2 regions of the Pseudarthrobacter sp. alpha12b genome follow, and region 1 is predicted to be linked to the other one. Evidence: riboswitches for the same ligand, from Rfam matches in the RefSeq annotation. Region 1 holds a riboswitch; the other holds the start of a gene.
The links. Region 1 has a riboswitch for cyclic di-AMP ahead of ACTAQI_RS16400 (glycoside hydrolase family 16 protein). Riboswitches for the same ligand answer to the same signal wherever they lie in the genome.

Region 1 (11,817 bases):
ACCAGCGGCGTGACCGATTCCTCCCATTGCTGGCCGAAAAGGACTGGCACCAGGACGGGCGCCACCACGGCCAGTCCCACGCCTGCCGTGATGCCGTAAAGGGCCTGGACGGTGACACTTTTCAGGTATCCGTCCCGCAGCCGCTGCCGGTCGCCGCGGACCTGCGTGTAGAGGGGGAACAGGACGGTGGAGAGCACGAAGAAGACGTTCAGGATCAGGGCCTCCGGCAGCCGGAAGGCGAGGGTGTAGAGACCCAGCGCATGCGCGCCCAGCACGATGCCAATGACCAGGTAGTCGACGTCGAAGATGGCCCTGGCCAGCATGGTGCTGCCGGCGACGGGGGCGCCGAAGCGGATGTTCTCCCCAAGGGCGCTCCTGCTGACACGCCAGATCTGCCAGGGCGCTTCATGGCGGACAAGGAACCAGCAGGTGGCGGCATAGGCCACGGACCCGGCAGCCGTTCCGACGGCGAGCGACCAGGCGCCGTGGCCGGTGAAGGCCAGGTAAAGGGTCACCGTCCCCATGGTTGCGGCGCGCAGCACCGGCGCCGCCGTGAGCTGCCTGAACTTCAGGTCCCGCCGCATGATGGCCTCCGGGACGGCACCGCAGGCCGTGGCCAGCACGGAAACCCCAAGGACCTGCACCAGCGGAGCCACACCGTCCAGCCCCAGGAGGTCCTCCACTGTGTCCGCGGCAAGCACCGCCGCCAGGGCCAGCACCGCGCCCAGGGCAACGGAAAGCAGCAGTGCTGATCGGGCGATGACGGGGGTTTTGGGCAGGTAGACCAGCGCCTGCCCCACACCGGCGTCGGCGATGGTTTCGGCGTAGGCCATCAGCACCAGCGCCAGGGCTACGAGGCCGTATTCCTCAGGTGAGAGGAGCCGTGCCAGCACCACCGTGGTTACCAGCACGATCACCCTGCCAGAGGCGAAGGCCAGCCCCTGCCACAGGGCTCCCCGGACTCCCTTGCGCTCCAATTCCCCCGGCGCGTAGGTCATGGGTGCCTGTTCGTTCGGGAAAGCTCCCCGGCAGGGGATGGAGCAGCCATGGCCGCATGGACTTCCGCCAGGTACTCGTCCGTCACGGTGTCCCAGGTGCGGACAGCGCCTGCAGACCCTTCCGCCGTCATGCTGGCGGGACGCCCTTGCAGTGGCGCGGGGGCGGTGAGGTGTTCCACCACCTTGCGCACGAGTGCCTCCTGGCTGTCCTGAACGGTCAGCAGCGGGTGCGCAGGCAGTTCCCTCGCAGCCACCGGTGTGGCAACCACGGGCAGCCCCGCGGCAAGGGCTTCCAGGACGGAGTTCCGGATGCCCACGCCGTGCTCGTCCGGGAAGACTGCAACGTCGGCCCCCTGGAAGACGTCCAGGATGGAAGGCACGTTCGCCAGGACGTCCACCTGGGGTCCGGCCAGCGCCTGCACCGCCGGGGTGGGCCGCCGCCCCGCGATGACGAAGCGGGCGTTGGGGACTTCCCGCCACACCAGCGGCGCGATCCTGCTGACCAGCACGGTGGCGCTGTCCACGTTCGGGGCGTAGTTCAGGCTGCCCGCAAAGCAGACAACGGGGATATCCCGCTCCCGGCGGGGACCGGCAGCCATTGCTGTTCCGTTGGGGATGCTTCGGACGGACCTGCCCAGCTTGGCGGACCAGGCCGCAGAATCCTGGGCCCCGACGGTGAGGAGCCGGGCCCTGGGCGGCAGCTGCAGCTCAGCCCGGGCGGCCAGCTGCTCGCGCAGCCGATAGGCCGGCCGGAAGGTGCGCGCGATGGCCGTGTCCATGCCGGCCCGGATGGACCAGGGGTCAACTGTCTGCAGCACCAGAGGCCCGGTGACGTGATGGGACAGGAACAGGGCGTGCGGGCCGTGGATGAGGGTGGCGTCCCTGTCTGCGGACAACCGGGCGGCTGCGGCGCGGGCAGACGGGGTTGAACGGCGGTGTTTCCCCAGCCCGGCGAGGCCGCCCAGGGAACGGACAAAGGCCGAAATTTCCTCCCGCGGCGCCAGTTCGTACACGGTTTCGCAGCGGTTCCTGATCTCCGCCGGAACCGGGACGGGGCCCGAAAAAGTCAGCAGCGTGACGGCAACGTCAGGAGGGAGGTGCAGGATCACTTCGTACGGAATCATCGAGCTTCCATCGCCCAGTTCCGGATCCCGGTTGGGCACGCTTTCCGTCACGTACAGGAGCCTCATTGCAAGAGTGTACTGGATCACACTGCCGGCGGAGGGTGACCTTTGGGCAACCTTGAGGTGAAGCTGGAAGGGCGACGGCGGGAGGTCCCGCCGTCGCCCTTCCATCAGGTGGTGCGTGGCCGGCTACTGCCAGGCGCGCACGTAGTCCACCATCATCTGGGACTGTGGGCCGTAGGCCGGGTTCGTGGAGGAGGCGCCGACGTTCAGCACGATGTACTGCGGAGCGTTTCCGTCGTTGGTGGGGTAGGACTTGACCTTGACGCCGTCAAAGTAGACGTCGGAGGAATTCGCCATCCTGTGCAGGCCGAAGGTGTGGTACTCGTTGGCCCAGTTGCCGCCCACGCCGCCCTGGTTCTGGGAGCCGGAACCGGAGTGGTAATTAACGGTCATCTTCGCTTGCAGGACCTCCGCAATGTCATTCTCGCCGGTGGTCGGCCAGGACTGTCCCGTGGTCCAGAACGCGGGCCAGTTGAAGAGGCCGTTGGCGTTGCCGGGGAACTTGATGCGGGCCTCCACATAGCCGGTGGTGAACTGGAAGCCCGTGCCTGCCCCGCCCTTCGGGTTGGTCGATACCAATCCCCCGGAGGTGGCGGAGGCGAGGCCCAGGGCCAGGTTTCCGTTGGCCACCGAGACGTTCGCCGGGCTGGTGGAAACCTTATTCATGGTCCCGCAGCCGGGGGAGAACCAACATCCGGACCACTTCGCGGTGTCCAGTCCGGCCCCGTTGAACTCGTCGGCGAAGGTCATGGTCCAGTTGCCCGGAACGCCGGCGGGCGCAGGGGCCCCGCTGCTGGCAAGCTGCGCCGCGGCCGGCGCCACTGCGATGGGGGATTCGGAGGAGGGAGCCGGCGCGGCGGGAACCGGTGCAGCTGCGGGCGCGGGCGGAGCCTGTTCCGGGGAAGGGGCTGCAGCGGGAGCGGCGTCAGCTGCCGGTACCGGTGCCGGGGCAGGCGCCACGGAGGAAGGAACAGCCTCTGGAGTCTGGGTGGGTGCGTCGCTGCCGGCGTCGGCGGCACTGGCCACCCGCGCCATGTCGGCGGCGCCATCGTTGTGGGTCAGGCCGAGGCCCAGGGAGCCGGCTCCGAGGAGGGCTGCGGCAAGCCCCGCGGCGAGGGGCCAGCGCCGCCGGGGCAGGCCGGGCGTGGTGGACCTTGAGTCCGGAGAGGTTCCGGCAGGTCCAGTCTCATTTTGATAACGGTGGGACGGTTTGGCGCGATCATTGCGGAGTGCGGGCATGGGGAAGTCACCTCTCATCGCCTGCGGAGTTAGCTGTCGGGTTCGAATGAGGCCATTCGGCCGCGAATCGCGGCTTCACCCCAAGGGCAGGCGCGGGGCCGTGCCCGGGACGCTTGGGTCCCCCGCCTCTGCCTGGAGTCCGGGTCTAGTCACGGAGGCGGCAGAGTTGGACGACCTTCGGGACTGGGGCCGGCTGGGGGCGGCCCCCGGATGACCGTACACGAAAGGGACGCAAGAATCACAATTAGGTAACGGACCTCACTGGGTGGGCGCGGCGCCGGCCGGCCACGGCGCGGGACGTTGTAATGCGCAGCGGTCGCGGCATTGTTTTCCACATAGCGTCAGTCGGGGCTGCCCGCGGTACATCATGGGCCTAGCCTTGGGACAAGCGCGAATCGCCTATCGGGTCCAAATGCACTAGGATATTGAAGTCTGTGCTGCGTCCTGCCTCCGTTCCGGCGGCGGGGCATTGCACGGAATCGCAAATGAACCTCCTGTTACGGAAATGCCGTAACCGCTTAGCCCAAAGGAGGTGGGTTCACATATGCGTCCTTACGAATTGATGGTAATCATCGACCCCGAGGTCGAAGAGCGTACCGTTGAGCCGTCGCTTCAGAAGTTCCTGAACGTCATCACCAACGATGGTGGAACCATCGAAAAGGTTGACATCTGGGGCCGTCGCCGTCTGGCTTACGAGATCAAGAAGAAGTCCGAAGGTATCTACGCCGTGGTGAACTTCACCGCCAAGCCGGAGACCGCCAAGGAACTTGACCGCCAGCTGTCTCTTAACGAGACCATCATGCGCACCAAGATCACCCGCCCCGAAGAGCAGAAGGTTATTGCTGAGTAATTCAGCACCGGTCTTCATTCTTTACCCCGCAGGAAACGCACTCTTCACCCAGGATCGAACAAGGAGGCAGTAGATGGCAGGCGAGACCACCATTACGGTCATCGGTAATCTCACCAATGACCCGGAATTGCGGTTCACACCGTCCGGTTCGGCAGTAGCGAACTTCACCATCGCTTCCACCCCCCGCACCTTTGATCGCCAGTCCAACGAGTGGAAGGACGGGGAGACCCTGTTCCTCCGCGCCGCTGTATGGCGTGAAGCAGCCGAGAACGTCGCCGAATCCCTGACCAAGGGCATGCGCGTGATTGTTACCGGCCGCCTGAAGAGCCGCTCCTACGAAACAAAAGAAGGCGAAAAGCGCACCGTTATCGAGCTTGAGGTCGACGAAATCGGCCCCAGCCTGCGCTATGCCAATGCCAAGGTCAACCGCACCCAGCGCTCCGGCGGACAGGGTGGCGGCGGCTTCGGTGGCGGCAACAGCGGCGGTGGCTTCGGAGGCGGCAACTCTGGTGGAAACCAGGGCGGCAACTCCGGTGGAGGCTGGGGCGGCGGCAACCAGCAGGCTGCACAGGACGATCCCTGGGCCACGCCCGGTGTGTCCAACGCAGGCGGCTGGGGCAACGGCCCCGATTCCGAACCTCCCTTCTAAACCCCAAATAACGGCCCGACTCCGGGGCTGCCCGGGTGCCGTAACGCACCCATGGCACTGCCGCCGTCGGACCACCACCATCCCGTGGATCAATATCCACGGGCTCCCTAGAATAGGAGCTCCACGATGGCTAAGGCTGAACTCCGTAAGCCCAAACCAAAGTCCAACCCCTTGAAGGCCGCTGACATCACTGTCATCGACTACAAGGACGTAGCATTGCTGCGCAAGTTCATCTCCGACCGCGGAAAGATCCGCGCCCGTCGCGTCACTGGCGTTACGGTGCAGGAACAGCGCAAGATCGCCCAGGCAATCAAGAACGCCCGCGAAGTTGCTCTGCTGCCTTACTCCGGCGCTGGCCGCGGCTAAGGAAGGGATTAACTAACATGGCAAAGCTCATTCTGACCCACGAAGTCACCGGTCTCGGTGCTGCTGGCGATGTAGTCGAGGTCAAGGACGGTTACGCACGTAACTACCTGCTGCCCCGCAACTTCGCCCTGACCTGGTCGAAGGGTGGCGAGAAGCAGGTTGAGTCCATCAAGGCTGCCCGCGCCGCCCGCGAGCACGCTTCCCTGGAAGATGCTCAGAAGCAGGCCGCTGCACTGTCCGCCAAGCCGGTCAAGCTGATCGTCAAGGCCGGCGAGTCCGGCCGCCTGTTCGGCACCGTCAAGCAGGGCGACGTCGCCGACGCTGTTGAGGCCGCTGGCCTTGGCAAGATCGACAAGCGCAAGGTGGAACTGCCCGCCCACATCAAGTCGGTCGGTTCCTACCAGGCCAACGTCCGCCTCCACGCTGACGTTGCCGCTGTGATCGAACTCGACGTGGTTGCAGGCAAGTAGTCTCCAACCGCAGCTGAAAGGCCCCCGCTGGAACTCCGGCGGGGGCCTTTTGCGTCCCATATCACCGCCGGCTTTTCCCTCTGCCGGCTGCCGGCACCATAAGCTTGCTGGGATGCCGCCCCGGATGTTCGGTGCGGGCCCCATCCGCCATTTCCCAGTAAGGTCGTCAAGCGTTGCCGTTCCTTGCCGTCAGCAGCATCCTCCTGGCGGCTGCGGCCATCAGTTTTGTGACGGACCGCAGGCGGCTGCGGAACGGCGTCTTCCTGGTCTCGGGTGTGATCTTCGGGTGGCTTGGGTTGCTCCTGGCCTCCGGCAACAACTCCGTTCCGGCCGTCATGACTTTGGCCTTGGCCGTCCTGCTCATCGTGTCCGGGCCGCTACTGGCACTTTTCCTGGTCCTCAACGGGATCATCATGCTGCGCCGCGAGGGCCGCAGCCCGGGAAACCTGCTGTCCCTGCTGACAGGACTCGCTGTGGTGGCCGCGCCCCTCTTGCTGGCCGCCCTGAAGTCGGTTGCACCGGGTTTGGGCGCGGTCACTTCCGTGGTGGCCCTGGTGGCCGGTTATGTGGGATTCGTGTTCGTCAGCTACCTGGTCTATTCCCTGATCTACTCGAATCTTCCGCCGCGCCGACACCCTGAGTACGTGGTGATTCTGGGTTCCGGCCTGAACGGTGAATCTGTCCCGCCCCTGCTGGCTTCCAGGCTGGACGCCGCCGTCCGCCTGTACCGCGGGAAGCATGGCGGTTCCATCAAAGCACTGATTCCAAGCGGCGGGCAGGGGAGGGACGAACTCCTCCCGGAAGGAACGGCGATGGCCCGCTACCTGCAGCGGAAGGGTGTTCCTGCCGACCGGATCATCGTGGAGGACCGGGCAACCACAACCATGGAGAACCTGGACTTCTCGCGTGATCTGATGGAGCGGCCGGATGCACCCGTCACGGTCGTCACCAGCAGCTACCACGTATTTCGTGCGGCCATGTTCACCCGGCGCGCGGGGCTGAGGGCGCATGTCACCGGAGCCAGGACCGCGGGCTACTTCATCCCCAGTGCCTTCCTACGGGAATTCATCGCCATCCTTGCAACCTACAGGTGGATCAATCTGGTTTCCTGCGCAGTAATCATCACCGTTCCCTTGGCCGGCCCGGTCCTGGCGCAGGCCGGTGGTAGCCTGCTCCGGTGAACCCGAACCCCCGCAGCCGCCCCTTCCACCAAGTGGATGTCTTCGCCGGCCAGGCCTACCGCGGCAACCCGCTCGCCGTCGTTCTTGATGCCCAGGACCTGGACGCGGCAACCATGCAGCAATTCGCCAACTGGACCAACCTTTCTGAAACCACCTTCCTCCTGCCTCCGCAGGATCCCCGTGCCGATTACAGGGTCCGCATCTTCACCGGCAGTGAGGAGTTCCCGTTCGCAGGCCACCCCACGCTCGGCTCGGCCCATACCTGGCTGGAAGCCGGGGGCGTGCCGAAGTCCGGCGGCTATGTAGTGCAGGAGTGCGCCGCGGGGCTGGTCCGGGTAAAGCGCGACGGCGGGAGGCTGGCTTTCGCGGCCCCGCCACTGACGCGTTGTGGCCCCGTGGAGGAATCCATCCGCCGGCAGCTGGTTGCGGCGCTGCGGGTGTCCGGCGGCGACATCGTGGACGCGTCCTGGCTGGTGAATGGTCCCGAATGGATCGGCGTCCTGCTGGAATCCGCGGATCACGTGCTGGCCCTTGAGCCGGACTATGCGGCAATGGGACACCTGAAAATCGGCGTTATCGGGCCCCACGCTCCCGGCACCGGCACCGACTTTGAGGTCCGCACGTTCCTGCCCGGTGATTCCATGGCGGAGGACCCCGTCACGGGCAGATTCAACGCCGGTGCCGCCCAGTGGCTGATTGGAAACGGCCGGGCGCCGGAGAAGTATGTGGCCTCGCAGGGGACCGTGCTGGGCCGGGCCGGCCGCATCCACATCAGTACTGAAGGCGGGGACACGTGGGTGGGCGGCGACTCCGCCACCTGCATCCGGGGAACCGTCCTGCTCTGATCCGAAGCCAGCCAATACCTGTGCGGGAATACTCCGCCGCCGGCAACAGTTCATTGATATAGATGCAAACGCATGTATGATGGATTGAACGAGCACCAGGAGAATGCCATGGAAACCCGCCGCATCACCGTCCTTTCCGCAGGACTTGGCGTACCTTCATCGAGCCGGCTGCTGGCCGACCAGCTTTCAGCGGCCGCCGTGCGGCAGCTCAAGGCAGGCGGCTATGAGGTGGCAGTGGACGTCGTCGAGCTCCGCGACCTGGCCGTGGATATCGCCAACAACTTCGTCACCGGCTACGCGGCCCCGCGGCTGGCGGACGTGATCGCCGCCGTGGAGGCATCGGACGGGATCATTGCCGTGAGTCCCGTCTTCAGCGCCTCCTACAGCGGCCTCTTCAAGTCCTTCGTCGACGTCCTGGACCCCAAGTCACTGGACGGCAAGGCAGTCCTGTTGGGCGCCACCGGCGGAACGGACCGGCACCAGATGGTCCTGGACTACGCGCTGCGGCCGCTGTTCAGCTACCTGCGGACGCGCATGGCGGCAACCGGCGTCTTTGCCGGGCCCCAGGACTGGGGAACCGCAGAGGAGGGCGGGGTGTCCCTTGCGGACCGGATTGAGCGCGCTGCAGGCGAATTTGCGCGACTGCTGGACGGGCCGCAGCCGGGCCGAAAGTCCGTCCCGCTGGAATCCCTTCCGTTCGAGCAGCTTCTGGCCGGTATTTCCGGATCCCGCTAGTCGTCAAGCAGCTCGATGAATTCCCGTGCCTGCTTTAGGGAGATGTCCGAGTGCCGCGTCAACGCATTGGCAGCCGCCTCGGTATCACCGCTCCGGGCCAGGGTGCGGATCCTGCCGTAGATCTCATCATTGAGCATGTTGCTGCTTACCTCGCGGGTTACGTCGCCTTTGCTGGCGATCGCCCGGTAGCGGTACGGGAACCGCTGGGGCTCATCGTCGTCCTCGTCAGGGACCTGTGCCGGCTCCTGGCTCCGGTGGGGCTGGGGATGGGCCGCGAGGGCGCCTACTGCGTCACGTGAGGCCCGCAGCCCCTCACCGGTGGCCTCGTAGTAGAGCTTGATGGCGGCCATGGCCTGCCCTTGGGCGATCAAGGCGTAGAGCCTCCGGTGCTGGTCCTCTGACAGCCGGTCTGCCGCTGCCCGGGCCAGTTCCTGCGGTGTGGCAGCGGGCTGGGACCGGGTGGCTCCGTGCGCCGCTTTGCGCCTCCGGGCGGCACGGTATGCCACCGTGACCCCCGCAACCACCGCGAGCAGGATAAGGACCGGGACCACAAGGGATTCCATTTTCACGAGCCGTTCTTCTATGTACTTCCTGGCCCTCGCCAGGTGCGGTTGCTTTGCCGGTCAATAGCCCGCAGATGTTCCTGCTGCTGGCTGTGCTGCTGGGCGTTCTGGCTGGGGCGGGTAGCCGCCTCCAGGCGGGCACGGGCAGCGGTGGCAGCCTGGACCTGGTCTGCGTAGTGGCGGGCGGACCGCTCGGCGAGCTCGCGCTGGTATTTGTCGGCCTCCGAAGTCCCCGCATCACGCGGGCGCAGAGCGGTGGCAACGCCCCACATGAGCGCCGCCAAAACTATCGCAGGCAACAGCACCAGCAGAAGATCGCCCATACGTAGAGCTTATTCCAGATTAGGTTTATCCACAGCAATATTCACCGCTCCGCATACAGTGCGGGGCGGAGGGGCGGTCAAGCTCCCGGCAAGGAATATGAGGGGTGTCACGGGCCTATTCCCGAGCACTTGCAGGGACCCCTTGGTCATTCCTCCCGCCCGGGATCCCGGTCAGTGCCTGTGGATGAAATTCCTTGGAAGAAATATTTACTCCACATGCTGTCGGTGGTGTTTCCGCAGGTCAGAGGCGGAATGCGCGTCAAAATAAATATGTATCCACAGACTTCCCCACAGGCTGTGCACAAGCTATGCCCCGTACTGCACAGGTTATCCACAGGGGCACCGCCTTGCTGGCTTTGCGGGTGGCGCTGCGGCGGCTAGCGTAGCGGGGTACCTGTTCTCCGCGGCCGAAACAGGGCCTCCTGCTTCGGTTTTGGGGGCCTCTTCGTACCCGCCTCCCGCGTCTCTCTGTGGAAAAGCTGTGGATATTGGGGATAACTCCGGTCCGGAGCCGGGTTCCTGACCCCGGCGCTTGATTGTCAGGGCCTGCGGGTAGACCTGGACGGGTGGCGGAGCCGGATATCGGAGGCCGCGAACAGGATGGATCACCGGGCCGCACGCCCGGTACAAATGGAGGACGGCAGCTTTGTCAATCGCTCATCTGGACCCTGTCGAGACGACCCGTGGATCGGACGCGAGCCGGAAGCCCCCGCAGGACATTCCGGCCGAACAGTCGGTGCTGGGCGGGATGATGCTGTCCAAGGATGCCATTGCGGATGTGGTTGAGATCCTCCGCGGACAGGATTTCTACCGACCGGCGCATGAGACCATCTATGAGGCCATCATCGACCTCTATGGCCGCGGGGAGCCCGCGGACGCCGTCACGGTGTCTGATGAGCTGACCAAGCGCGCCGAGATCAACAGGATCGGCGGCCCGGCCTACCTGCACGAACTGATCCAGACCGTGCCCACCGCAGCCAACGCCGGCTACTACGCCGAGATCGTGGCCGAGCGGGCGGTGCTTCGCCGGCTGGTGAACGCGGGAACAAAGATCGTCCAGCTTGGCTACGGCTCCGACGGCGAAGTTGAGGACCTGGTCAATCAGGCGCAGGCGGAGGTCTACGCCGTCGCTGAACGCCGCACCGCAGAGGACTACGTGGTGTTGAAGGACGTCATGGAGTCCACGGTGGACGAAATCGAGGCGTCCGGCCACCGCGGGGAGGGTATGACAGGTGTGCCCACCGGCTTCTACGAACTCGACGAGCTGACCCATGGGCTCCACCCTGGCCAGATGATTGTCATCGCTGCGCGCCCCGCCGTCGGTAAGTCAACCTTCGCCCTGGACTTCGCCCGCTCCGCTGCCATCAAGAACAACCTGGCCACCGTGATGTTCTCGCTCGAAATGGGCCGGAACGAGATCGCCATGCGACTGCTCTCCGCCGAGGCCACCATCGGCCTGCAGGACCTGCGCAAGGGAACCATCAAGGATGAACAGTGGTCCAAGATTGCCACCACCATGGGCCGGATGAACGATGCCCCGCTGTTCATCGACGACAGCCCCAACATGTCCCTGATGGAAATCCGGGCCAAGTGCCGGCGCCTGAAGCAGCAGCATGACCTCAAGCTGGTCATCCTGGACTACCTGCAGCTCATGAGCTCGGGCAAGAAGGTGGAGTCCCGCCAGCAGGAAGTTTCTGAATTCTCCCGTGCGCTGAAGCTCCTGGCCAAGGAACTCCAGGTCCCCGTGATCGCCCTGTCCCAGCTGAACCGTGGGTCGGAACAGCGCCAGGACAAGCGGCCCATGGTTTCTGACCTCCGTGAGTCCGGTTCCATCGAGCAGGACGCCGACATGGTCATCCTGCTTCACCGCGAAGACGTTTATGACAAGGAATCACCCCGCGCCGGGGAAGCCGACATCCTGGTTGCCAAGCACCGTAACGGCCCCACCAAGGACATCGTGGTGGCGTTCCAGGGCCACTACTCCCGCTTCGCCAACATGGCCGGTGATACCGGCGGCGGCGGCTTCTAACCGCTTTGGCTGCCGGACCGGGGTGCGGCGCCCCCGGCAGGTCCGGCTGCGGCCAGCAGATGGTTCGGCAGGCGGTTCCCGGGGGCTGTTCCCCGGATCTCCAGTAGTTCGCGGGCATGCGCGTGGAGCCGCTTGTCTTCCTCGCTGACCGGCACCCACGCCGGGACTGGCACAGAGGTGCCTTCGTCGTCGCGCGCCACCATCACGGTGAGGCAGTAGGTGGTGAGGTTCAATTCGCGGCCCTTGGGGTCGCCGGAGCGAACGTGGACGGCGATGTGCATGCCCTTGGTCCCGGTGTAAACAAGGCGGGCCTCCACCTCCACTACATGGCCAATCAGCAGGGGCCGGTAAAAGCGCACGCCGCCTGAAAAGACCGCCACGG
Region 2 (11,817 bases), 970 kb from region 1:
ACTGCTCAGGGTAAGCGGGACCGTCCTGCTGTAAACAGCAGGGGCAATGCGCTCACGCACAAACCTCGTCAGGCGGACTTCCGTGATCCTGCGGTCGTCATGCAATATAAATCCTCTTTAAGCGGGAGACTGGATCATCGCGTCCATTCGATGGACAAATCTACCCGCTGGCAGCATTGCAACCAACCCCTTTTTAACCAATGCGCCGCCTGTTCCAGCCATCGGCGGCCCTATGTTCCTGGCATGGCAGGTTCGGGCCGCAGTATCCGGGAATCGCCGGCATAGATATTGAAACTGCTGCCCCGGCTGAATCCCGCCACGGTCAGCCCGTTCGCCTCCGCCAGTTCCACGGCAAGGCTGGAAGGGGCACTGACGGCAGCCAGGACGGGAATTCCGGCAAGCGAGGCTTTTTGCACCAGTTCAAAGGACGCCCTGCCCGACACCTGGAGGACGGTCCCTGCCAGCGGCAGGAGGCCTTCGCGCAGCGCCCATCCCACTACCTTGTCCACGGCGTTGTGCCGCCCCACGTCCTCGCGCAGGCACAGGAGGCGCGGCTCGCCGTCGTCCTCAATCCTGAACAGACCCGCCGCATGCACTCCGCCGGTATCGTCAAAGACGCGCTGGGACTCCCGCAGCAGGCCCGGCAGGGAGGCCAGGACCTTGGCATCCACCGTCAGCGGGTCCCCCTGCGGGCTGTGGTGGGAGGACTTCTGGACGGCTTCGATGGAGTCCGTCCCGCAGATGCCGCAGGAGCTGGACGTGTAGACCCTGCGGCCGGTGTCGGGAAGTGGAACGTCAGGCCGCAGCTGGGCCTCCACCACGTTGAACGTCTGGACCCCGTTCTCGTCCTCGCCCGCGCAGAACCGCAGCGACACGAGCTGGCCCTGGTCCCAAATAACGCCCTCGGACACCAGGAATCCGGCCACCAGGTCAAAGTCGTCGCCGGGCGTCCGCATGGTGACCGAGTAGGAAAGCCTGCCCAGCCGGATTTCCAGCGGCTCCTCGACGGCGAGGACGTCTTCGCGGTGGCGGACCGGGTACTCCAGGGCGCCCGGAGAACCGTCCAGGAGATACTTGTGCACCTTGCGGCGCTGGGTTACCCGTCCCATGTTCCACCCTGCCTGTTCATTACTCCATCATGGCACCAACAGGGGCCTGCCCTGGCCCAAAAGGCGCAGTACTGAAGCGACTCAGCCCAGGAGGGCGCTCCAGTCCACGGGTCCGCTGGGTGCCGCTTTGCCCTTGGGTTGGCCGGTACGGGCACTGCTCCGCGTCTTGGCTTTGGCTTCACCGTCCACCGGGCGCGGAATGGGCGCCCCCCACGGCAGGGCGAAGGCGGGCACCAACTCGCCCAGCTGCACTCCGTGCGGCGGCACCACCAGGACCCCGTCAGCAGCGGCCAGCCCGCGCATCATTCCCGGCCCCGTATGCTGCGCCGGAGACGCCATGCCGTACAGCAGCCGGAACGGCATCAGCCGGGTCCGTCCGGGGTCCGGCTCGATCATGGTCCCGCACGGTACTTCCTGCACCGCCGGCATGGGTCGGTGCCCCAGTGCGGCCAGCAGCGGAGCCCCCACGGTGGAGAGGGCCATCATGGCCGCCAGCGGGTTTCCGGGAAGTCCCAGGACAAAGCGGCCGTCCGGCAGTTCCGCGAGAACCGCAGGGTGGCCCGGCCGCATTGCCACACCGTCGATGATGAGCCGGCCGCCGAGTTCAGCCACCGCCCGCCGGAGGTGGTCCGTTCCCGAGCGTCCGGTACCCCCGGTGGTGATGACGACGTCGGCAGGCAGGTCCGGTGCGTCAGGCACCTCCGGCAGCACGTCCTCAAGCGCCGCCAGCCATTCGGCGTAGGAGTCACCGATCCGCTGCTGCCCGCCGGCGATGCCGCCCAGCATGGCTACGACGTCGGGTAACTGCGGACCGAACGTGTCGCGCACCTGGCCAGGCTCAGGCCTGCCCTGTTCAACCACCTCTGACCCCGTCAGCACCAGGCGGACCACCGGCTTCCCCTGGACCTGCACCTCGTCATAACCGGCCAGGGCTGCCAGGGCCAGGTGTGCCGGGTTGAGCTCCACCCCCGCCTTAACCAGGGTGTCCCCTTCCAGTGCTTCCTCCCCGGCCTTCCTGATGTGCTCTCCCGCGCGGGGCTCGCCGGGGCGCGCCTTGCCGCCGATCATCAGGACGGGGAGCCCCTCATCGTCCTGGCCAAGGACAGCACTCTCGGTGCGAAGAACCGCCTTGGCTCCGGGCGGGATGAGGCCTCCCGTGGCAATCGGGCTCGCCTGGTGCGGTGCCAGCCGCGTTCCAGCCTCCACGGGGATCCACGGGCCGCTTCCATTGACTGCCCAACCGTCCATGGCTGAGGACGCATAGTGGGGCATGTCCTGAAGTGCCACGATGTCGCGCTCAAGTTTGCGGCCCAGGGCTATCCGCAGCGCCACCGGCCCGGGGGGAATGGGAGTGGCTGCATCGAACGCTGCCTGCCGGGCCTCTTGCCAGGTGTGGGCCGCATGATGGTGTGCAGCAGGCACGTGTTCAGTTTTGCCCGGGTGCGCCCCTGTTTCACTGTCCGCGTGCGCCTCCGGATCGCCTTGGGGTTCTGCCGTCATTCGCCGGGAGCCCCGGCGGCTTCAGCGTCGTAGTCTTCCGCCAGGGAACGGGCGACGGCCAGCGCCGCGTCCATGGATGCTGCATCCATCTCCCTGCCGGGAGCGGCAGCCAGTCCCGCGGCGAACCCGGCGATAAAGGTGGTGAGCGGAGCGGCCGGCCGGACAACGGCATGGGCGGCAACGCCTGCAAGCGCCAGCACGGCGTTGACATCCACCTGGACATTCTCAAGCTTGTACGCCTGCAGAAGTGCCCTGCACCACTCTTCCAGCGTTTCGTCCTGGCTTTTCACGAATTGCCTCCCACATTAGCTCCGCCCGGGTGCCGGTCCTGGCCTGCGCGCTGGTTCCCGGCGGCAACCCCCAGCGCGGCAGCATCGTCCCAGGTATCCACATCGGAAGTGGACCCGGCGGGGACCGTGACAAGCTGCACGTCCAGACTAGCAAGGAGCGCCCGGACAGAGCCGTTGACCAGGGCGTTGCGTGCAGCCAGGTCGCTGCACGCCTTTGTTAACCCGGCTGTGCGATAAAAACCAGCCAGCGGCTGGGCCCTGCCGTCTGCGGCACAGGCCATGACGCCGTCCCCGCCGCCTGCAACGGCAGCGGATTGCGCCAGGGCATCCCGCAGCACCGTCACCGCCCGGGAAGCCAGGGGCATGTCGCACGCCAGCACCAGGGTGTAGGCAGCTTCTCCACCATTCCTGGCCAAGGCGTCCAGCCCCGCGGAAATTGCGGCCGCGGGGCCGGCGAACTGCGGCTCCTCCCGGCACATCAGCAGGGTGTGAGGCAAGGCTGGCTGAGGCAGCGGGCGTCCGGCCTGGGCATCGTTTGGAAGGGAACCCGTGTCGCCAACAACCACAATGCGCCGGGCACCAGCGGCCGCGGCAACGGAGCGTTCCAGGAGGGTCTGGCCGCGGAAAACCAGCGATTGCTTGGGTACGCCGCCCAGCCGGGATGACCGCCCTCCCGCCAGGATCAGGGCATCGAAGGCCAACCTGTTCACTTGCACTCCCCCAGCCTAGCGATCAGCAAGGCTCCGGGTGCAGGGCACGGTTGGTCAGGCAGCGCGCTCCGGGAGCAGGAACGGATCCCAGGCCGGCGTCGGCTTCTCCAGCTCCTTGATCTGCCAGATGGTTCCGTGGGGCGGCTCGGGGACGAACCGCAGGGTCCATCCCATCTCGGCGGGAGTGTGGTCGCCCTTGACGTTGTTGCACCGCAGGCAGGCGGCCACCAGGTTCTCCCATGAATCGGCGCCGCCCCGGGACTTCGGGTGCACATGGTCGATTGTGTGCGCCGCCTTACCGCAATACGCACACTTATGCCCGTCGCGACGGAGCACACCCCTGCGGCTGACGGCCGTTGAGTGGTTGTACCGGGGCCGGATGTAGCGGTTGAGGAGGATCACGGACGGGCGGCCCAGGACGTCGGTGGGGCCCACCACAGGGTCATCCCCTTCGGCCACCACGCTCGCCTTGCCCGTGAGCACAAGCACCAGCGCCCGGCGGAAAGTGATAACCGCCAGCGGTTCATATCCAGCATTCAGAACGAGAGTGCGCATGCACTTACCTCTTCACGGCCGCACCCGTCAGGGGCACGAGGGCCGGCTGCCCTCGGCATGTCCGGGCTATGGATCGACATCACAAGAGTAAACAAAGAAATGCAGAATCAGGTAATCGCCGCCCCGGAGCCCATTCGGGCCGTGAGAAGGGCACGGCACCGATGCCGTCGCCAACCCTTAAACCGCAGGGGACCCCCGCCTCACTGGCGGGGGTCCCCTGTAACATTTCCCGGCGGCCGTTCAGGCCGGCGCTGGAATGCTTAGTTGACGCGGATGAAGACGGGGCCGGAACCCACGTTGGCGCTGAAGACCACGGTCTGGTTCCCGTTGTAGCCGCCGTGGACGGCCATGCCGTTTCCGGCGTACACAGCAATGTGGGCCATGCCCGAACCGCCGTTGGCGTAGTAGATAAGGTCGCCCGGCTGCGCCTCGGCTGCACTCACGGTGCGGCCCAGGGACAGGTAGCCTGCGGGCCAGTCGTGGAAGTGGATGCCCACGGCGGCCAGGGAGTTGGTCACCAGCATGGTGCAGTCCTGCATGACGCCGAGCTGTGCATAGGCTGCGGACAGGATGGCAGCGCCCTTGCCGCTGGCCGAAGCCTGGGCTGCGGGAGCAGCCGGAGCAGCAGCGGTGGCAACCTTGGCCGTGACCTTGGGGGCAGCAACGGGCTGGGCAGCAGGAGCAGCTTCCTGCACCTCAACCTGGGGCTCAGGCTCCGCGACGGGGGCCGGCGTGGTGGTCACGGCCGGCTTCTCGTAGCTGATGGCAATGGTGGAAGCCGCGGAAATCGGGGCATCGACGGCGGATTCGACTTCCAGCTGGGACGCGGGAGCGGAATCGCGCTTGACGTTGGCGTCAGCAGCGTTCGCTGCGATGCCGCTGGTCAGGACCAGGCCGGAAGCGGCAGCGATAACCGCAGCCTGGCGGCCCATGCCGCCGGCGTTGTCGCTTACAGCTTTGGCAATGACAGCGATCGAGTTGGTTTTGGTGGCCTCGGCGCGGTGCCGTGCGGTAGCACGAGTCGTCATCAGTTCTCTCTTTCGTTGTTCCTTCGAACCGCTTGTAGGCAGACGCAGGGAATTGGATGCGCCGGCATCTTGGGGGTACGCCGGCGCATCCCGAACGGGGATGTGGTTTCTAGCGAAAAGCTTTGGGCAAAGAAATAGCCCTTGGAGCGTGGAGCCCAAGAACTACTTGTTGAGGTGGTAGTACGACGAGGTACCGGTGGCTGCAGGCGAGTGCAGCAGCGTGCCCTGGGACGGGTTGAGTGCGCTGACCATCATGCCGTTGCCGACGTAGATGCCCACGTGCGCGCCGCCGTTCTGGACCACCAGGTCGCCCGGCTGGGGGGTGGAGGTGGGGGTCATGATGCTCCACGCGTTGGTACGCGGGATGCTGATTCCGGCCTGGGCGTAGACCCACTGAACGAACCCGGAGCAGTCCCAGCCGGTGACGGGGCTGGTGCCGCCCCACACGTAGGAGTGGCCGATGCCGGTGTAGGCGATGGCCGCAATGCCCGAAGTCGCCGCGGAAACGGTCTCGACGGCCTTGGCGGCGGGGGCAGCGTCCTGGCCTGCAGTGGCCGTGGCCGTGCGTTCGGCCGGCGCGGTGGACTGCGGACGCACCGCTTCCACCTTAGGAGCAGCGGTGGTCTTGACGACGGGACGTTCGAAGGAAACCGTGGCCGTGGGGGCGGCGGTGACAGCGAGGGCCGTCTGGGCCGAACCGGACTCGGTGGAGGCAGAGACACCAGCGGTGGTGTCAGCTGCGGTGGCCGGCAGGCCCATGCTCAGGATGAGGCCCGACGCCGCTGCCACGACGGCAGCCTGGCGGCCTACGGTCCCGGCATTTGCGCTCACGGCCTTGGACACTGCGTCCAGGGGGTTGGTGCGAACCGTTTGCGCACGGTGGCGCGCAGAATGATGGCGTGAAGACACGAAGGTAGCCTCTCCCAATGCCTGCGAGGTGAGCTGTCGGATTCGGATGGGAGTCACCCGGCCACACTGCTTCCTGGGAAGCACGTGACTTAACCCCAAGGCCTTCTGGAAAGAAGGCCAAAATTGGTTCCCCCGCCCCTGCCAGACGATGAAATGCGAACGGACCTTGAGCGGTGGCAGAGTTAGGCAATCCACTCAAGAGCGTCAACTTCGGAAAAGTTGACGCGAGTTAGACGGTACAGCAGTTTTGTTTCAATGTCACATTCAGGTCACGGCAGGTCGCCACAATCTGAGAGTGAGCAATCACACAGTTAAAGCCAACCCATCGGATCAACCACTTCGCCGTTGACCTGCACCTCGAAGTGCAGGTGGCAGCCGGTGGACGCGCCCGTGGTCCCGCTGAGCGCAACAACGTCGCCACGGGAAACTGTCTGGCCCACCTTGACGTTGAACGACGACAGGTGGTTGTACGTGGTTTCCAGCCCGTTGCCGTGGTCGATGACCACCCGGTTACCGCCACCGAACTGATGCCAGCCCGCGAAGGTCACGGTGCCCGTCGCGGCCGCCAGGACGGAGGTCCCGCACTGCGCCACAAAGTCCTGGCCGCGGTGGAAGTCCCCGGAGCCACCGGTAATGGGGCTGACCCGGTAGCCAAAGGGCGAGGCGGTAGTGAGGGATGCGAGCGGCGCGGCCAGGGTGCCGGCGGATGCGGCGCGCGTGACGGAGCCGGCGGACTGGGCGCTCAGGAGTTGCTTCAGCTTCCCATCCGGGTCGGCCTGGGTCACCACGGCCGAGCGGCTGAAGTCGATCTGGGCACCAATATCGGCGGAAATCTGGGGCTGCGGGCTGACGGCGGAAGCTGCCAGGGGCGTATTGCCCGACGCGTCCGTGGCCATGACGGGACTGGTGGCCGGCACTGTGACTGTGAGCACCAGGCCGGTGGCGGCCAAGGCGATTCCGGCTTTCTGGCCAATGCCGCTGGCGGCGGCAAACTCCGTCACCTGCCGGAACGGGCCCCTGCGGCGGCGTGCGTCGCGATGCAGATCGCGGGGGCGCTCCGCTGCGACATCCTCGACAACCCGGGGTGCCAAAGGGGGGCCGGCCGCGCGGCGGCGGCCCCGGGAGGTCTGCATGGTCAAGAAGGGTTCCTCTCTGGAAAGCCTGCGGAGTTAGCTGTCGGATTCGGGTCAGAGAGATCAAAGACCCGGCCCGTCATGGGCAAGCTTCTGCACAGGGGTATTCCCGGAAGAATCCTTCACTGGAGAGGCTCGCTGCTGACGGACTTCACCCCAAGGCAGTCCCCCGCTGCCGGTTGTGGTTCCCCCGCCTCTGCCAGTAACGACTTCATGCACCCGATCCGCTGGCAGAGCTCGGCTCCGGATCGGGTAACGCTCAAGTATCGACGATTGTTACCACTATAGGGCCTTAAGACCCTAGGTAACAATTCCGTTATCTTTGCGTGGAAGCTTCGCTTTGGGGTATGCGGAGCCGCTCAGGGCTGGCTGAGGGCGACGAAAACATGGGCGGCCACCTCAGGCGGCAGCTCCAGCGCCCCTTCGATTCCCTGCACTCGCACGGAGATGTAGTCGCCCACGCGCTCCAGGGCCACTGAAGCGCCGGGCCGGATTCCGCCTTCGTCCAGCTGCGTCAGCAGTTCCGGCTCCACCTGGATCGGTTCGGCCAGCCGGCTGATGGTCACCGCTGAAGCGGGCGCGTAGCTCTTCATGGCCTCCACCAGGCTGATGGCCCCGTCAGCGAAACTGCTCGCCGGTTGTCCGCCCAGGGCGGCCAGGCCGGGGATGGGGTTGCCGTACGGCGACTCGGTGGGGTGGTCCAGCATCTCGTAGATCCGCCGTTCCACCCGCTCGCTCATCACATGTTCCCAGCGGCAGGCTTCGTCGTGCACGTAGGCCCAGTCCAGGCCGATGACGTCGGCCAGCAGGCGTTCGGCCAGCCGGTGCTTGCGCATGACCTCCGTGGCCCGCTTGCGGCCCGTGTCAGTGAGTTCCAGGTGCCGGTCGCCGGAGACGACAACGAGCCCGTCGCGTTCCATCCTGCCGATGGTCTGGGACACGGTGGGGCCGGAGTGGCGCAGGCGCTCGGCGATACGGGCCCGAAGGGCAACGATGTTTTCTTCCTCAAGCTCCAGGATGGTCCTGAGGTACATCTCCGTTGTGTCGATCAGATCCGTCATCCAGCTCAGCTCCTCGAGCGCAGTACCTTGCGTTGTCCCACCGTATCGCCTCTTCCCGCGAGGTAGTCCGGGGGAAAGCTTAGCCTATTTTGACTTTGTCCGAATAGCCGCGCTTCGAACAGCCGCACGTGCCGGGACCGTCTCATTGTCTGGACTTTGGCCCCTCCGGCTGCCGCCCCCACTGCCGTTCAGGCAGAATGGGTAGGGCCCGTTGCGCAGCCACCGCGCACTGCCGGCCACCTTTTACCCGCCCGTCCGGACCAAAGCTTTCGTCCCCGCCGAATTGGAGCACCTGTGAGCGACACCAGCATCACGATCCCCGCCGACCTCCTGCCCAAGGACGGGCGGTTCGGCGCCGGCCCGTCGAAGGTCCGCCAGGAACAGATCGATGCCCTGGCAGCAGCGTCCAAAACCATCCTCGGCACCTCCCACCGGCAGGCGCCGGTCAAGAACCTGGTGGGGTCGGTCCGCGAAGGACTGAGCCAGTTCTTCCGCGCCCCGGAGGGCTATGAGGTGGTCCTGGGCGTCGGCGGCTCCACGGCTTTCTGGGACATCGCCAGCTTCGGGCTCGTGGAAAAGAAGGCCCAGCACCTGTCCTTCGGCGAGTTCGGGTCGAAGTTCGCCGCGGCCACCAATAAGGCGCCCTTCCTGGGAGCCTCCTCCATTATCAAGTCCGAGCCGGGCACCCGTCCGGCGGCGCAGGCCGAGGCGGGCGTGGACGTCTACGCCTGGCCGCAGAATGAGACCTCCACCGGTGTAGCAGCCCCGGTCACCCGCGTCTCCGGAGCCGACGAGGGATCGCTGGTCCTGGTGGATGCCACCTCGGCGGCCGGTGGCCTGGACGTGGACGTTGCCCAGAGCGATGTCTACTACTTCGCCCCGCAGAAGAACTTCGCCTCCGACGGCGGCCTCTGGCTTGGCCTGTTCTCCCCCGCTGCCATTGAACGTGCCGCGCGGATCAAGGCCAGCGGCCGCTGGATTCCTGACTTCCTGGACCTCCAGACCGCCATCGACAACTCCCGCCTGAACCAGACGTACAACACGCCCTCGCTGTCCACGCTGGTCACCCTTGACGCCCAGGTCCAGTGGCTGAACTCCAACGGAGGCCTGGACTTTGCCGCCGCACGCACCGCCGACTCCGCCGGGCGCATCTACAGCTGGGCCGACGCCTCCGGGTTCGCTACCCCGTTCGTGGCCAAGCCCGAGGAACGCTCCAACGTCATCGCCACCATCGACTTCGACGAATCGGTCGATGCCGCCACAGTGGCCAAGGTGCTGCGCGCCAACGGCATCGTGGATACCGAGCCCTACCGGAAGCTGGGCCGCAACCAGCTGCGCATCGCCACCTTCGTGGCCATCGATCCGAGCGATGTCTCGGCCCTGCTGTCCAGCATCGACTACGTGGTTGGCGAGCTGCGCAAGTAACCACAGTCAACGCACGACGGCGCCGCCCGGGTTCTTCCCGGACGGCGCCGTTTTCGTTGCCCCACGCAGGGGTAGCCGGTTTCCCGGCATAAAGTGCGGTCAGGCTCCTGCCTGCGTGCCGGCGTCGTCCTTGGAATCCTCCGCGGCTTCCGCGGTCACCTGGCCATCCGGTTCAGCCGCGGCTGTTTCCTGGCCGTCCGCTTCGGGTTCCTGCTGGTCCTCGGGTCGGACGCGTTCGGCCCACGGCACCCACTCCGGGGCCAGGATGGCGTCCCCCGAGGGCAGCAGGCCCAGCTCGTTGACCGTTACTACCTTGGAGCGGGAGTTGCGGGTCAGTACCGCGTACCACTGCCAGCCTGCGTAGCCGGGCAGCCGGGACTCGAACAGGTGCGTGACCAACCGGTCGCCCTCGCTCTTGGCTGCCAGGTGCGGCCCGATGGTGGCGGCGGGGGTGATGCCCTCCACTGCGGTCCGGGCGGTGTCCACGGCAGCAGCCAGGAAAGCGTCAGGCTTGCCCGTACGCCATACCGGCACGCCTGCCTTGCGCTTGGGCGGGTTCTTGGCAGCCTGCTCCTGCACTGGCGTGCCCGGCTGTTCAGATTGGGGATCCATAGGCGCTTAAACGTCCAGCTCGTCGGCGACCTTGCGCAGGGCGGCAGCGATGGCCTTACCCTTGTTGCCCTCCGGGTACTTGCCCTTGGACAGGGTCCCGGACAGGTTGTCCAGGACGGTCACCAGGTCCTGCACCAGCGGGGCAAGATCCTTCGCGCTGGGACGCTTGGCCTTGGCGATGGACGGGGTCTTGTCCAGCACCCGCAGCCCCAGCGCCTGGGCACCCTTGCGTCCGTCCGCCACGCCAAACTCCACGCGCGTGCCGGCTTTCAGCTCCGTTACGCCCTCGGGCAGCGACGACTTGGGCAGGAAGACCTCCTGGCCGTCTTCGCCCGCGAGGAACCCAAAGCCCTTGTCCTTGTCATACCACTTGACCTTGCCGGTAGGCACGTAATCAACCTTCTTCGTTCTGCTGTCATGAGACACGGCCGGCTGCCACCGCATCCGCATTGTTGTGCGGGTTCAGGGTATGGCAAACGCAAACCGTGTTGGTCTGTATGCTTCAAGGTTATCCTGCCGCATGGCCTATTGATGCTTTGGGCAGCACTGTTCCGCCGCAGGCGCAAGGCCCCGGCTTTTACCCGCTCCGCTCCGGGCGCGGTAGCGTTGCATCCATGACTCCCTCGCGTTACCGGCGGCCGCTGATGGTCCTCGCCGCAGTTGTTGCCGTGCTGTCCCTGATAGCCGTGGCTGCTGTCATGGCGCTCGCCTTCGCCGGTTCCGTAGCTCCCGCCTGGATCACCTATACCGCGCTGTACGGCCTGCCGGCGGCCTTCATCCTGATGCTCCTGCTGGTCCTGGACGGCGTTGCCGCCCGGCGGCGGGCGGGAAGGGCCCAGCAGCGGTAACGTTGGACTGATGTCCCTCATTCGCGCGCTTGGCAAGGACCTGGAGGCACGCAGCGACGATTCGTTGCGGGCGTTGTTCGCCGCGCGGCCGGACCTCATTTCCCCTTCTGTTCCGGACTTCGCTGCGCTGGCGGCACGTGCCAGCTCCCGTGTCAGCGTCCAGCGCGCCCTGGAGCGGCTCAACCGGCCCCAGATGCAGGTCCTGGAGACCCTGCATCTGTGCACCAACACCGACACCGGGCACAGCGCCTCCGCCGAGGGAGTGCACACGCTGATCCACGGCGCGGGCCTGGCCACGGTGACCCAGATCCTGGGCACCCTGCAGGAACTTGCCCTGGTGCACCACGCTGCTCCCCCGCACGGCACTCCTTCCCCGGCCGCCGACCAGCCGTTCTACCTGCCGGTGGGCTCCCTCAAGGACGTGGTGGGGATTTACCCGGCGGGGCTGGGACGCAGCTACACAGAGCTGGTCCGCCTGCAGCCGTCCTTCGCCCAGCGGGCGGTGCAGCTGGTCTCCGAACTGCACCGCAGCGGGTTCGTAATCCACGGCGCCACCACGCCCATGGAGGCTGCGCTGGCGCTCCAGCACTGGACTTCCTCCCCCGAGGCACTGCAGGACATCCTCGCCACTGCACCG

Region 2: linked by a shared signal. The riboswitch ahead of ACTAQI_RS20960 (M23 family metallopeptidase) and the one ahead of ACTAQI_RS16400 (glycoside hydrolase family 16 protein) in region 1 are both predicted to bind cyclic di-AMP.

Annotation. Positions count from the first base shown of each region.
Region 1 covers NZ_CP196746.1:3,538,281-3,550,097, reverse strand. The annotation lists gene ACTAQI_RS16410 (oligosaccharide flippase family protein) at 1-998, opposite strand, end outside; gene ACTAQI_RS16405 (glycosyltransferase) at 995-2,188, opposite strand; gene ACTAQI_RS16400 (glycoside hydrolase family 16 protein) at 2,312-3,424, opposite strand; cyclic di-AMP (ydaO/yuaA leader) riboswitch at 3,429-3,579, opposite strand; gene rpsF (30S ribosomal protein S6) at 3,969-4,274, shown strand; gene ACTAQI_RS16390 (single-stranded DNA-binding protein) at 4,348-4,923, shown strand; gene rpsR (30S ribosomal protein S18) at 5,050-5,289, shown strand; gene rplI (50S ribosomal protein L9) at 5,307-5,759, shown strand; gene ACTAQI_RS16375 (YdcF family protein) at 5,933-6,940, shown strand; gene ACTAQI_RS16370 (PhzF family phenazine biosynthesis protein) at 6,937-7,785, shown strand; gene ACTAQI_RS16365 (FMN reductase) at 7,894-8,520, shown strand; gene ACTAQI_RS16360 (hypothetical protein) at 8,517-9,083, opposite strand; gene ACTAQI_RS16355 (hypothetical protein) at 9,101-9,406, opposite strand; gene dnaB (replicative DNA helicase) at 10,053-11,435, shown strand; gene ACTAQI_RS16345 (acyl-CoA thioesterase) at 11,432-11,817, opposite strand, start outside.
Region 2 covers NZ_CP196746.1:4,511,869-4,523,685, reverse strand. The annotation lists gene ACTAQI_RS21000 (alpha-mannosidase) at 1-105, opposite strand, end outside; gene fdhD (formate dehydrogenase accessory sulfurtransferase FdhD) at 231-1,109, opposite strand; gene ACTAQI_RS20990 (molybdopterin molybdotransferase MoeA) at 1,191-2,609, opposite strand; gene ACTAQI_RS20985 (DUF6457 domain-containing protein) at 2,606-2,899, opposite strand; gene mobA (molybdenum cofactor guanylyltransferase) at 2,896-3,609, opposite strand; gene ACTAQI_RS20975 (HNH endonuclease) at 3,664-4,164, opposite strand; gene ACTAQI_RS20970 (NlpC/P60 family protein) at 4,425-5,192, opposite strand; gene ACTAQI_RS20965 (C40 family peptidase) at 5,355-6,035, opposite strand; cyclic di-AMP (ydaO/yuaA leader) riboswitch at 6,106-6,284, opposite strand; gene ACTAQI_RS20960 (M23 family metallopeptidase) at 6,413-7,234, opposite strand; cyclic di-AMP (ydaO/yuaA leader) riboswitch at 7,245-7,455, opposite strand; gene ACTAQI_RS20955 (metal-dependent transcriptional regulator) at 7,594-8,295, opposite strand; gene serC (phosphoserine transaminase) at 8,590-9,720, shown strand; gene ACTAQI_RS20945 (DUF3027 domain-containing protein) at 9,820-10,332, opposite strand; gene ACTAQI_RS20940 (cold-shock protein) at 10,339-10,722, opposite strand; gene ACTAQI_RS20935 (hypothetical protein) at 10,947-11,180, shown strand; gene ACTAQI_RS20930 (helicase-associated domain-containing protein) at 11,191-11,817, shown strand, end outside.